One region of the Cytobacillus sp. ABV4_503 genome, then DNA from elsewhere that is predicted to be linked to it. Evidence: riboswitches for the same ligand, from Rfam matches in the RefSeq annotation. Region 1 holds a riboswitch; each other region holds the start of a gene.
What was found. A riboswitch is a leader RNA that binds a small molecule or an ion and turns the genes downstream of it on or off. The one in region 1 is predicted to bind S-adenosylmethionine.

Region 2: it holds a riboswitch for S-adenosylmethionine, as region 1 does, so the genes downstream of both, ACXAD1_RS21540 (methionine ABC transporter ATP-binding protein) here and ACXAD1_RS02275 (LLM class flavin-dependent oxidoreductase) in region 1, are expected to answer to the same signal.
Region 3: it holds a riboswitch for S-adenosylmethionine, as region 1 does, so the genes downstream of both, metK (methionine adenosyltransferase) here and ACXAD1_RS02275 (LLM class flavin-dependent oxidoreductase) in region 1, are expected to answer to the same signal.

Annotation. Positions count from the first base shown of each region.
Region 1 is NZ_JBSWTH010000001.1:435,655-440,430, reverse strand. It holds gene ACXAD1_RS02280 (ATP-grasp domain-containing protein) at 1-495, opposite strand, end outside; gene ACXAD1_RS02275 (LLM class flavin-dependent oxidoreductase) at 511-1,560, opposite strand; SAM riboswitch class I at 1,671-1,774, opposite strand; gene ACXAD1_RS02270 (PaaI family thioesterase) at 2,094-2,549, opposite strand; gene ACXAD1_RS02265 (branched-chain amino acid transporter permease) at 2,586-2,918, opposite strand; gene azlC (azaleucine resistance protein AzlC) at 2,915-3,628, opposite strand; gene ACXAD1_RS02255 (aminotransferase-like domain-containing protein) at 3,860-4,776, shown strand, end outside.
Region 2 is NZ_JBSWTH010000001.1:4,267,929-4,272,704, forward strand. It holds gene ACXAD1_RS21525 (M20 family metallopeptidase) at 1-893, opposite strand, end outside; gene ACXAD1_RS21530 (MetQ/NlpA family ABC transporter substrate-binding protein) at 921-1,748, opposite strand; gene ACXAD1_RS21535 (methionine ABC transporter permease) at 1,767-2,417, opposite strand; gene ACXAD1_RS21540 (methionine ABC transporter ATP-binding protein) at 2,407-3,438, opposite strand; SAM riboswitch class I at 3,597-3,697, opposite strand; SAM riboswitch class I at 3,797-3,896, opposite strand; gene ACXAD1_RS21545 (PAS domain-containing sensor histidine kinase) at 4,149-4,776, shown strand, end outside.
Region 3 is NZ_JBSWTH010000001.1:3,993,009-3,997,784, forward strand. It holds gene ACXAD1_RS20025 (C39 family peptidase) at 1-95, shown strand, start outside; gene asnB (asparagine synthase (glutamine-hydrolyzing)) at 135-2,039, opposite strand; gene metK (methionine adenosyltransferase) at 2,549-3,745, opposite strand; SAM riboswitch class I at 4,186-4,301, opposite strand; gene ACXAD1_RS20040 (thiol-disulfide oxidoreductase DCC family protein) at 4,407-4,776, opposite strand, start outside.

The DNA of each region.
Region 1 (4,776 bases):
GAAGGAAGGTCCCTCCACATAAGCTTTTAGAGCATCAATACTATGGAATAATTGAACACCCAGGCCTTTTCCGGCTCGGTTATGCTTCGTGATAAACGGCTGTCCCGCAAACGTCTCGGCTGCCTTAATAATGTGTTTTTTTCCAACCGCTGCAATCGTTTTTGGAGTCCTGACACCAGACTTGTTTAACTCCAAGTACTGCAGGACCTTGCTAACTTCCAGCTTTAAAGCGCTCGTTCCATTTAGAACAGTACGGCCATGTGCTTCAAGCCACGCCAATACTTGTCCGGAAAATTCAGCTGCAAAGCGATGATCACGGGTATGAGATGAAGCACTCATCCGGCTATAGAAAATTCCTTCCGGCGGTTCTGCCGATAAATCCAGCGTTCCTTCGTCTAAATGCCATTCTTCATAAGGAACACCCAGTTCCTCCAGCCTTTTTGTCAAATGGACTGTCCACTCACTATTTTCATGTATTACATATACCTTGCTCATTATTCAGGCCCCTTTCTAGCTCTTTATTAAACTGCGTCTTTGTTCCACTAATGGCATTACTGTCTTTGCAAAGCGTTCCATTTCCTCCAGCTGAGGTGAGAATTGCAATAATAGCAAGTCCAGGTCAGCTTCTTCAAATTGCAGGATTCGATCAGCAATTTGCTCTGGTGTTCCTATTAAGTTTGGCCGCAGACCTCTATTGGAGACAGAGTAATCCTGCAGCTGAATCTGCTGCTCTAATTGTGACTTTGTCGTGAAGTCCTTAAAGCCAGCGTATCCGCTGGAATCCTTCACAGTCGTGATTTTTTCAAGCTCAGCAAGAGCCTCTTCTTCTGTTTCACGGCAAATAACATACGCAGCCATTCCGAAAGAACTGAATGGCGCATTCCCCGTTTGTTCACGCCGTCCCTTCATTTCTCCTATTTTCAGGTCAATCTCTTCAACCGTTCCGCCGTGCATGACATAAGCATCACATTTTTCTGCAATGGCCTGCTTGCCTTTTTCGCTTTCACCGCCTGCATAAAGAATGGGGTTAGGTCGTTGAACAGGCTTCGGTGCAAGCTTCGTTTCTTTTAAGTCGTAAAATTGGCCAGAAAAGCTGAAGGTATCTTCTGTCCATAAGCCTTTCAGAACATCAATGAACTCCTCGGTGCGGGCATAACGCTCATCATGTTCTGTAAAAATACCACCATATTGACGGGCTTCTTCAGCCCACCAGGCAGAAACAACATTAAGAGTAAAGCGGCCGCTGCTGATTTGATCAATATTGGCTGCCATTTTTGCTGCTACAGCAGGATTATGAAAACCAGGACGGATCGCCGTCATGATTTCAATTTTTTCCGTCACGGCTGCAAGTGCGGCTGCCGTGGACCAGGCTTCAAGAGAATCATGGTCCGGTCCTTTAATATCATTTAAATATAATTCAGCTATTAATGTAGTCGAGTACCCCCATTTTTCAGCCGACTGAATGACGTTTTTAGCGTATTCAAAGGTTGGCGGCATCTTTTCGTCATCTACATTTCGCAGCCAGCCTCCAAAAATCGGCAACCAGAAACCATATTTCATTTTTCTTCTCTCCTCTTGCATTTTTAAATATCTACTTTTCGCATAACTTAAGTTGGATTTATAAACAATTAAAAAACTCTCCTCCTTAGAAGAGAGTTTTATCAACCCTCTTCTCATCTTTCAAGCGATGCGCTTGCTGGAATTGGCACAGTATTCATCAGAACCTGCTGCCGAGGCTTCAAAGGGCCAGTCCCTCCACCTCTCTGGATAAGAAGAAAAATATTCAATTTTTTAATTATTTAAAGCGATAATAATTTAAATTCACCCAATTGTCAATCAATTATTTCTGAACTCTAAATATTTTTAATAAGTTAATGAATATTCCCTTTAAATCAGTTCTTCAACTTACTTATCTCCTTATTAAATAAGATGGCAGCTAGTTCTTTGAGTAGCCCCTCTAGTTCAAGTACAATATTTCATAATCTTTCTTGTGGCATATATTCGAAAGAAATCAACAGCCTTAATTTCAATAACCTATTGTTTAATAGAAAAAGCTGCCATAAGGACAGCTTTGACCAATAACCATTTGCCATTTAAACTTGTTGATCAATTTCAATAAAATAATGATCCTTACGGTAAGAAACGGCCTCCATTGTGGCGATTAAATTCTCTTCATGCAGGATTTCAATTCTATAAAATCCAGTTCGAAAATTTCGTCTTACTTCTTTTGCACGGGCAACTATTCTTTCTCCTGGTTTAGCTGCTTCCATAAATTGAATGGTTGTTGACAGACCTACTGAGGTTTTTCCATATGCATTACATGCTACTGAAAAAGCATGATCGGCTAAAGCATATATGACTGCACCATGTACAGTTCCGTATGCATTTACCATATGGCTTTGTATTTCTAACATTGCTTCAGCAAAACCAGCTTCAAATTTTGTCAACTGGATGCCTAATGACTGTGCATACGGATCGTTCTTTACTTGCTGGTAAATCTGTTCGCGGTAGTTTTCATAAATTTGATGCTCATCAATTTTCTTCTTCACAAATACCTTCCCCTTTATCCGATGGTTTCTACTTGATTAAAACACGAATTGAACCAATATCATGTATGCCATCGTTCCCCCTGCTATGGAGAGGAGCATGCTTTTCTTCCAAACATGAAGAAGCACCACGATCGCCACTCCTAAAAATTCCGGGATACCATATGTTCCTGCTAGTAAACTTACATCTTTAAAACAATAAATAACCAGAAGACCTATTACGGCGGAAGGCAGCACTCTGCCCAGATATTGAATATAATTAGGGGTGGATTTACCTGATGGAAAAACAATGAATGGGAGAAACCTTGTAAACATTGTCCCTAAAACCACCATTGCAATTGTAATCATCTGCTGTGTTAAATCCATTGTCATAAGGCACTAACCTCAACTTTATCCATTGACTTTCTAAGCAAGGACAGCAGCCCAAGAATGCCAATCATAGCTGGAATAATAAAATGTGTACCGCCAAAAATGATAAGGCATAAAATTGAAATCCCAAGACCGGCAAGAGCGCTTTGGTGCCTATCGTCCTTCATCCACTGTTCAATAAAAATGACTACAAAAAGAGCAGTCATAACAAACTCTAATCCTTCCGTATTAAATTTGACGTAAGACCCAAAAATCCCCCCAATTGCAGAACCAATAACCCAATAAAAATGATTGAATAAAGTCACAAAGAACATAAACCAGCCTCTATCAATACTTTTCGGAATGAGAACGGTACTATTAATCGCAAACGATTCATCGCATAGCCCGTATATCATGTAAAGCTTTTTCTTCCCAACACCCCTGTATTTCTCCAGCATGGAAATGCCATAAAATAAATGTCGTGCATTTACCATTAATGTTAAAAGTAATGCATTGATTGGATTGAAGGATAATAGTAAGAAATTTGCTGCTACAAATTCCATGGATCCTGCAAATATTAATAGACTCATTAAAATTGGATAAATGGCATTAAAACCTAGTGAATTCATAAAGATTCCATAGGCAATCCCCAAGAAAATGAACCCAGCCATAATTGGGATAGTATAGGGGAAAGCTGAACGACATGCATTCCATATTTTGGCTCCTCTTTTCATGTGCCTCAACTCCTAAATGGTAACTGTATTTCATTTTTAACATAAAAAATCCATACAATGAATGATATTATTGTATGGATTACAATTCTCTCTTTTCATTAGCATTTCTCATAAGATAGAATGTGGTAACTATATTTAACCTTATATCAGCATAGGCTTATATAATATAATTTTAGACAAAAATACATACAATGTACGGTGTTTGATGTAAAACATTAGAGGAGGTGCAGCATGCCAGTAAATTCATTTGATGATTACCCAATGTCATGGAAACCTGATAAGAACGCTTTAAAGCGTCCTTTTTATAAATCTCTTGCCTCATTACTTGAACAGGACATTATAAATGCGTTTGTAGCTCCTGGGACTAAATTGCCTCCTCAGCGTGAATTGGCAGACTTTCTTGACTTAAATTTCACCACCATAACACGAGCCTACAAAATATGTGAAACAAAGGGATTAATTTATGCAGTTACAGGAAGCGGGACCTTTGTTGCGCCAAACGCCTCCAGATCAGTAACCATTTCCAAGGATAAAGCTGCAAACCTTATTGAACTAGGATTTGTAGCATCCTTTGAGCAGACCAATGCTATGATAAAAGATACTATTCAAAAGGTTATTGACAAAAGGTATTTTGTGCAGCTGCTCAATTACAATGATCCCACTGGAATTCCACATCAAAAGACGGCAGCTCTTAATTGGATGGAATCTTTCGGCATACAGTCTGATCAAGAACATGTTGCGATTGTTTCTGGTGCCCAAAATGCTCTGGCTATTACGTTGGCTGCATTATTTGAGCCTGGCAATAGAATTGCAACTGATTTATTCACGTATTCAAATTTCATTGAGTTAGCAAAATTACTCCATATTAAGCTAATACCTATAATCGGAGATCAGTTTGGAATGCTGCCTGACGAACTTGACAAGCAATGTTCTCAAATTAATATTCACGGCATTTTCCTAATGCCTTCGTGTACTAATCCTACAACAGTAATAATTCCTGATTTCCGAAAGCAAGACTTAGCTGAAGTGATTCGTAAACATCGATTAATATTGATTGAAGATGATATTCATGCCTTTCTAACGGCAGGTTTTATTACCGGTTACGGGCAGCCCATGTTCAATTTACTTCCGGAACAAAGCGTTTATAT
Region 2 (4,776 bases), 3.8 Mb from region 1:
TATGTCTTGTTTAACAGCAGGTTATCGACTTCGTTTTGAAAAGCTATGACATTCAGCTTGGCTCCGGTTGCCAATGCCGCTCCTTCTGCGACTGCTTTAACCTTCCTTGTTACCTCATTAAGACTGGTTCTGGTTGAAGCACGGATGAAGAATCTGGCTTTTGCATACTCAGGGATAATATTTGGAGCATCTCCGCCATGAGTAATAATGCCATGGATTCGCACATCATCCTTTAATTGCTGACGAAGGGCATTAATTCCGTTAAACAGCTGAATAACGGCATCAAGGGCATTGATTCCTTCCTCCGGTGAAGCTGCCGCATGGGCAGGCTTTCCGATAAACTCGAAGTCAAGCGGATCAACTGCCAGTGATGAACTGGTCAGGCGGGTATGGTTTGATGGATGAACCATCAGGGCAGCGTCAATGCCTTCAAGCAAGCCATGCTTCACAAAGCTTCCTTTTGCACTTCCATTTGGACCGCCTTCTTCTGCCGGGGTTCCAAATACTACTGCTTCCCCACCGGTCTCATCAATGACCTTGCTCAATGCAATGGCTGCTGCCACACTTGTCGTACCTATGATATTGTGACCGCACCCATGACCCAGCCCGGGAAGGGCATCATATTCTGCAAGGAATGCAATGGACGGCCCCGGTCTATCGGATTTCTTCCGGGCGAGGAAAGCTGTTTCATGCCCGGCCACTGCCCGCTCTACTTCAAATCCTTCCTTCTCAAGGATGCCTGAAAGCAAGCCAGAGGCAAAAAATTCCTCATTCCCTATTTCCGGGTTTGCATGGATCTGGTGGCTTGCGGAAAGATAAAGTTCTTTATTATCCTCAACATTTTTCTTGATTGCATCTTTTAGTTCAGATAGTGCTTTTACAGGTGCCGCCATCATTGTTCCTCCTTTATAAATAATTTTTTACCAGCCAATTTCACTTAAAGGTATGAAAGTCGGGATCATGCTTCCGTCATATTCTTTCGTGATGAAATCAGCTACATCATCTTCCTGGTAAAGTTCTGCAATTCTCTTAAGCGTTTTGTTATCTTTATCTTCTGTTCTGACAGCAATGATATTTACATACGGAGTAGCGGTTTCGCTTTCAATAAAAACTGAATCCTTAGTTGGGTTAAAGCCTGCATCTACAGCAATTCCGTTATTGATTACAGAAGCAGAGACATCTGGAAGTGCACGCGGCGTCTGTGCTGATACCATTTCTACAAATTCAAGGTTCTTCGGATTTTCAACGACTTTATTCAAGTCCAGGTTTCCGTCATAGTCCTCGGATAATTTAATCAAGCCGGCTTCCTCCAGTAAAAGAAGGGCTCTTCCTCCATTTGAAGCATCATTTGGAATGGCAATTTTGCCGCCTTCCGGAATGTCTTCCACCGATTTTACTTTTTCAGAATAAAGGCCCATTGGTGCTAATACAGTTGTCGCAATTGGTGTAAGATCCATATTATGCTCTTTAATAAAAGTATCAAAATAAGCGACTGTCTGGAATGCATTTACATCAAGATCACCTTCTGCAAGGGCAACGTTTGGCTGTACATAGTCAGAGAATGTTACAACCTCAATTTCAATGCCTTCCTTTTCAGCCTTTTCTGCAATAAAGTCCCAGATGCGTGTATCAGATCCGCTGACACCTAATTTAATTTTCTTTGTTTCTTCTCCGCCAGTTGTGCTTGAGCATGCTGCAGTGAACACAGCCAATGCTAAAATAATGAATGATAAAAATAGTTTTTTCATGATGTGTTTCCTCCTCATTTATCTTCTTCTGATTTTTTTGGATATGATATTTCCGAATGACTGCAGGCCTTGAACCATGACCACTAAGATTGCAACGGTAATCAGCATGACGGTTGTATCGAATCGCTGATAGCCATATGTAATGGCAAGGTCACCAAGGCCGCCGCCTCCGACCGCCCCGGCCATGGCTGATGCTCCGACCAGACCGATTGTCGCAATTGTAAAGCCTAATACCAGCGAACTGAGCGCTTCAGGAATCAGGAACTTTATAATGATCTGGCCAGGTGTCGCTCCCATTGCTTCTGCAGCTTCAATGACTCCCGGATCAACCTCAAGCAATGAATTTTCTATTAACCTCGCAATATAGGGTCCTGCATAAAAGACGAGCGGCACTACTGCTGCAGCAGTTCCAATCGATGTCCCGACAATCATCCGGGTGATTGGGATGATGGCTACCATTAAAATGATGAAGGGGACTGATCTGAAAATATTAATAATGCTGTTTATGATGTTAAAAACAACGGTGTTTTCCAGCAGATGCCCTTTCCTTGTCACGACAAGCAATATGCCAAGCGGCAGTCCGATAAGAGCTGAAAACAGCAATGAGAATGCCACCATTTGGATCGTTTCAATTAAGGCTTCGATGATTTTTTCCTGATTAACTAGCACGTGTTGTCACTTCCTTTATAGAAACTTTTTCCTGGCTGATGTACTGAATAGCACGTCTGATTTCACTGTCCGGACCCTGGAATTCGACAATCAGGTTGCCAAACGGTGTTCCCTGAAGTTCAGTAATATTTCCAAACAGGACGTTAAAGTCGATATTAAACTTTTTGGCAACCTGCGAAAGGAGCGGCTGCCCGGCAGAATTTCCAACAAAGTTGATTCTAAATACCTTTTGAAGACCTTGCTGTCTTTCGATCACTTCTTTAATGGAGTCAGGTATTTGATCATTCATAACCGTGCTGACAAAGTTTTTCGCTGTTTGTGTTTTTGGTGATGAAAAGACATTAAAGACGGTTCCTTCTTCGATAATTTTTCCTGCCTCAATAACAGCGACACGATCACAAATCTCTCTGATTACAGACATTTCATGGGTAATGATCAGAATGGTAATATTGTATTCTTTATTTATTTTTTTCAGCAGCTGCAGGATCGAGCTGGTTGTCTGAGGATCCAGTGCTGAAGTCGCTTCATCACATAACAGAATGGAAGGCTGGGTCGCCAGTGCCCTGGCAATTCCGATCCGCTGCTTTTGTCCGCCTGACAGCTGATCGGGATAGCTGTTCGCCTTGTCGGCGAGCCCCACGAATTCCAATAGTTCATGAACACGCTTTTTGATTTCATCTTTAGGGACCTTAGCCAGTGTGAGCGGCATTGCAACATTGGCAAACACTGTTTTCGAATTTAATAGGTTAAAATGCTGAAAGACCATCCCGATGTTTCTTTTCACTTCGCGAATTTCCCTTACAGATAAAGCCGTCAGATCATGTCCGCTGACAATGACCTTTCCTGAAGTCGGTTTCTCCAGCCAATTGACACAGCGGATCAAAGAACTCTTTCCCGCACCGCTGAAGCCGATCACACCGAAAATCTCACCCTTGTTAATCTTTAAGTCTATTCCGTTTAAAGCAGCTACCTGCTGTCCTCCGCTTTCATAGACTTTCTTTAAATTCTGAAACTCTATCATTCAGCATCTCCCCTTTGATGGTGACAGGTATTTATACCACTTTAATGAATTGGTATAGGTACCTGTCACTTTTTATTCACTAACTATTCCTATGCGAAAACTAAGAATTATATCCTGAAATTTACCCCTTCCATCAGAAGAGGTTTTTTGAAGGCCCCTCCTTATCTTTCAGGCTTTCGCCTGCTGGATTTGGCACAGTGCAGTCTGCCTGCTGCCGAAGCTTCATTGGGCCAGGTCCCTCTGCTTCTCTCGATAAGAATTATTCATATGTTTATGAATAGAATCTCGCTGCATTTTTCCGGTAAAATAAAAACCCTCTTCTAAAGAAAGAAGAGGGCAGCATTTATCAATGGTCCTCTTCTTATCTTTCAAGCTAAGCTTGCTGGATTTGGCACGGTACACTTTTGTCCGCTGCCGAGGTGTCATAGGGCCAGTCCCTCAACCTCTCTGGATAAGAAGATTTTTATTATTTGGTTGTTTAATATGTTTATTACTTTACCACCATAAAGAAAAGGATGTCAATATAAAATTTTAAAATTTTTTAATTGAATTAACCTTCTGGTCCCTGGCACGCTGTATTAGCTCTGCAATAATACAAAGTTTTTGCTTGCGGCTCTACTAAAAAATGATAGTTAAATCCTATGTGTCTAAGCCAATAACTCATGTATAATAATGGAAAAGTGCCATTTTTCAAAAAGGAGGGACAGAAAATGATCATGACCGAGAATCCTGCAGATTTATTCGCGGACAAGGTGGAAGCAAGGAATCTGCAGCTGGCCATTCAGCATTCCAGCGATGTGATTGCAAGAGTGACAAAAGAAGGCATTGCTTTATATGTCTCCCCTTCCTGTTTGCCGATGCTGGGGTATTCGCAGCAAGACTTTTATCGAAGCAGCCTTTATACATACTGCCATCCAAATGACCGGGACCTTTTAAGAGATGCACTGGCCGAGCTCGAACAGCTTCCGCATAAACGGGAGACCTTTCGCTTCAGGCATAAGGAGGGGCATTATCTGTGGCTTGAAGCCAATTTTTCAGTCATTAATGACGATAAAGAAATGATGTGCATCATCCGGGATATGACACAAAGAATTATCATGGAAGAGGAGATTCTGGAAACACAGGAGAAGTACCGCTTTCTGGTGGAGTACTCCAAGGATACGATAGGAATGGTGACACAAAAAGGGATTTGGACCTACATCAATAATGAAGGAAAGAAACTTTTTGGATTCACGAGCATCAAAGAGATGATCGGCACCTCCCTCCACGACTACACTCCTCCTTCAGAACATTCTACCCTCGATGATTTTCTGCAAACAAAGCTAAGTGTAAATTTTG
Region 3 (4,776 bases), 3.6 Mb from region 1:
TTACAGGCGAGAAAAATAAAAAAGCACCCATAAACGATTTTGAAAAAGCATGGGTGCAGATGGGCAAACAGGCTATTACTTATCACCAAAAATAAAAACGTCCACCAGGTTGCCACCTGATGAACGTTTTTATTTTAGCCTTTAAGTGGCTGCAAGTTATTATTTAACAGATACTCTTTCTCAAAAGAATACTTTTTCTCCACGTACACCTGATGCCAAACCATGAACATAAGAACTGTCCAGATTTTGCGGCTGTTGTCCGCTTTATCCTGGCAATGGTCTTCAAGAAGCCCTAACACATAATCTTTATTGATTAAGTGATCCACATTGCTTTCACGGATAATATTTTTAGCCCACTCATTCATCTCGTCTTTCAGCCAGTGGCGGATTGGAACAGGGAATCCAAGTTTCTTGCGGTTCAGCACATGGTCTGGAACGACTCCTTCAGCAGCTTTGCGAAGTATATACTTCGTAGTGCCATTTGCCGTTTTCATGCTGGTCGGAATTTTGGAAGCCACTTCAAACACTTCTTTATCAAGGAACGGAACACGAAGCTCGAGAGAATGAGCCATCGTCATTTTGTCCGCTTTCAATAGAATGTCTCCGCGCATCCACGTATGAATGTCGATATACTGCATGCGGTCAACCGGATCATAGCCGCGGCTTTCTTCATATAGCGGTTTAGTGATATCCGTATAATTTAAGCTGTCTTTATAAACATGAAGCAGGCTGCGCTTCTCTTGCTCTGTAAACATTTTTGCATTTCCAATGTAGCGCTCTTCCATTGGCGTTACACCGCGTTCGATAAAGCTTTTCCCCTTCATTCCCTCTGGCATCATGTTTGCAATCATGCGAATAAGCTTTTTGCCGATGGCAGGAATTTTATTGAAGACTTCCAGGGATTGTGGTTCACGGTAAATATTATAGCCGCCGAATAGCTCATCAGCGCCCTCACCTGAAAGTACAACTGTTACATGCTTGCGTGCTTCTCTTGCTACAAAATAAAGGGGCACACAAGCCGGGTCAGCAAGCGGATCGTCCATATGCCACATGATTCTCGGAATCTCATTCATGTATTCCTCAGGAGTTATGATGTAGCTTATGTTTTCGACACCCAGCTTTTCTGCTGTTTCTTTCGCTACATCCACCTCGCTGAAGCCATTGCGTTCAAACCCGACAGAGAAGGTTTTGATAGCAGGATGGAATTCTTTCGCAATGGAAGCAATGATGGAAGAATCGATTCCGCCTGAAAGGAATGAACCTACCGGCACATCGGCACGCATATGCATTTTGACTGAGTCGAACAACACATCTCTTATTTCTTTCGTGAAATCAGCTTCTGACTTCTGCACTGGATGGAACGCAGCTTTCCAATAACGCTTAATATCCATCGGAGCACCGATTTTTTTAGTAAAATAATGGCCAGGCTCCAGCTTATGGATTCCCTCTGACATCGTGTTTGGCTCAGGCACAAACTGATAAGTCAAATAATGCTGGAGGGAGTCATAGTTTAATACATCATTCTGAAGCGCCAATAAAATGCTCTTCTTCTCTGATCCAAAGAACGTGCGGTCTCCCTTATCGTAATAAAAGAAAGGCTTAATCCCAAATGGATCTCTGGCTCCATATAGGGACTGCTCCTGTTTATCCCAAATGACAAACGCAAACATCCCGCGCAATTTTTCAACAGCTCTTTCTTTCATATGGCTGTATAGGGCAATTATGACTTCTGTATCGGAACTTGTTTCAAAGCTTAAGCCAGCTTTGAGAAGTTCTTCACGAAGTTCCACATAGTTATAGATTTCACCATTAAAGATAATCCAATAACGCTCATTCTCGTAAGTCAGCGGCTGGTGCCCGCTTTCAATATCGATAATGCTCAACCGGCGGAAGCCGAATTGAATATGATCATCAAAATAGTATCCTGAATCGTCCGGACCCCGATGGGTAATGATATCATTCATATTTTGGAATTGTTCTTTATCTGCGTCACGGTAATTTTGTGCTTTTTCATGTACACAACCAATAAAACCACACATTATGTACGTCACCTACTCCATTCTATTCTCAATATTTAGATACAGCCTTAACGGCTCCTTTGTCTTAGAAAACATACCCTATAATACTACCACTAATCATTTATAATTAGCACGCGGATTATAAAAAAATATGCTCGGAAAATTAAGCCATTATCCGAAGTTTAAACGATAACATATAATTATAAACGACTAAAGAGCATAAAGACCGAAAAGTGAATTATCACCCTATATGTATAAAGACGCAAAAAAGAAAGCGGGAGTTACATAGTAAATGCAACTCCCGCTTTTTATATTATTGTCTAGCTCCACAAGGAACGCTTCGACAGCTTTATCATCGCACGACTAAAAGCGCTAGCTTTTAGGAGGAGCGCCTACCCCCTCGAGGTCACAAGCCACCCCTCCCCAAAAGGCAAAGGACGCCTTTCCGGGGATGGGGGTCATGCAGACGTTGCCACAGGACGTGGCGTTCTTAGTCTGCGTTCCTTCGTGGGCAAGGCGCTTCCGCTTTTCTATTCAGCTTCAGAACGAAGAATTTCTGCCTTATCTGTACGCTCCCAAGGAAGATCTACATCTGTACGTCCGAAATGTCCGTAAGCAGCTGTCTGCTTGTAAATTGGGCGGCGAAGGCCAAGCATGTTAATAATTCCTGCAGGACGAAGATCAAAATGCTTTCTTACCAGATCAACAAGTACATCTTCGCCCACTTTGCCTGTTCCGAATGTATCAACAGAAATCGATACAGGCTGTGCCACACCGATCGCATAAGCAAGCTGAACCTCAACTTTTTCAGCTAAGCCGGCTGCCACAAGATTCTTAGCTACATAACGAGCAGCATAAGCAGCAGAGCGGTCAACCTTTGTAGGATCCTTACCGGAGAACGCTCCTCCGCCATGACGGGCATATCCGCCGTAAGTATCAACAATGATTTTGCGTCCAGTCAGGCCAGCATCCCCTTGAGGTCCGCCGATAACGAAACGTCCTGTTGGGTTGATGAAGTACTTAGTATTCTCATCGATTAGTTCTTTAGGAACAACCGGGTTAATAACATGTTCCTTCAGATTGCGCTGGATTTGCTCCAGGCTGATCTCAGGGTGGTGCTGAGTAGAAATAACAATTGTGTCAATGCGGACAGGCCTGTCATTTTCATCATACTCAACCGTTACCTGAGTTTTTCCGTCCGGACGAAGGTAAGGAAGGATTTCTTCTTTACGAACTTCAGTCAGGCGGCGGGAAAGTTTATGTGCTAAAGAAATCGGAAGAGGCATAAGCTCTTTCGTTTCGTTGCAGGCAAAACCGAACATTAAGCCCTGGTCTCCTGCACCGATTGCTTCGATTTCCTGATCGCTCATTTGTCCTTCACGTGCTTCAAGGGCCTGGTCAACACCCATTGCAATATCTGCTGACTGCTCATCAATGGAAGTTAAAACTGCACATGTTTCGGAATCAAAACCATATTTAGCACGGGTATAACCGATTTCTTTTACCGTTTCACGAACGATTTTTGGAATATCTACGTATGTAGATGTTGTGATTTCACCTGCAACTAATACAAGTCCAGTTGTTACAGAAGTCTCTGCAGCAACACGGGCATTCGCATCTTTAGCTAAAATCGCATCTAAGATTGCATCAGAAATTTGGTCACAGATTTTATCCGGATGACCTTCAGTAACTGATTCAGAAGTAAACAAACGACGCTTTGTTGACATCTGGCTTCCTCCTTATAAATAGAAAATTGAGCGAGAATTTAGAAATGGGGAAGCGGAAATAACTTTTCCCTGTCATTTCATGGATCTCTGTTTGATACGGAACTCATTCCCTTAGTAGTATGAAATAAACATGGAGTTTTTATTAGAAAAATAGACAGCACTGACCAGAAGCCAGGCACCCATTTTTTCTTTTGCACACTGCAAGCTGCTAAAAACTCACATAAATAGTACATTCCAAAAGCCGTTCATTTCATTGCCTTAAAAGCACAAGCACCCGGTTAGCCCCGACAAGCATAAGACAGTCCCTGGAAGAAGGCGTTCTTTGCCTTCTGCAAGGGAATGGCTTATGACCTCGAGGGGCTGGGTGCTGGAGCTGGATAAAAAATAAAAAACCTTCCCATTAGTGAAAAGGTTGAAAGCAAATCGATTCGCGCCTTTCACTCTTATCGTTCAAGGAATTACGTCCTTGCGTCAGGTTAGCACCTTTGCTGATTATTGCCTTTAGCAGGTTGCTGGGTTTCATAGGGCCTGTCCCTCCACCAGCTCGGGATAAGAGAGTATCCGTTCAAGGTTGAATCATACCGTATTTTATCGAATCATGTCAACAGATTTTCATTATTTTTCACTGTAAGTTTTAAGCATTTAAGATTATGCTCCATGCTTACAGCGAACAGCTTCCGTCGTCACATTTTTTCTTTAGAAATTTATGCCTGTTTTTAGCAATCCATTTATAGATCGGATCGCCCAGCATTGGCGTCAATGGGAGATATAAAAGGAGGCCGATTAAAAAGGATGCAGGAAAGAGGAACAGCAGTCTCCTTACTGCAGAATAACCCCTTTTCACGCCACCCGATGGGGTAATAATATGAAGCTCTCTGCGCAAATCAATCTTGGAAAACGAGAGCGAGTTCGGGATTTTTTCATACTCCTGCAGAGAAATCCATTCCACTTTATTCAGCCAATCGAGTTTTTTAAACATCTTCTTTGTTTCCTTGCATAAGGAACAAGTTCCATCATAGAGGGCAATTGTC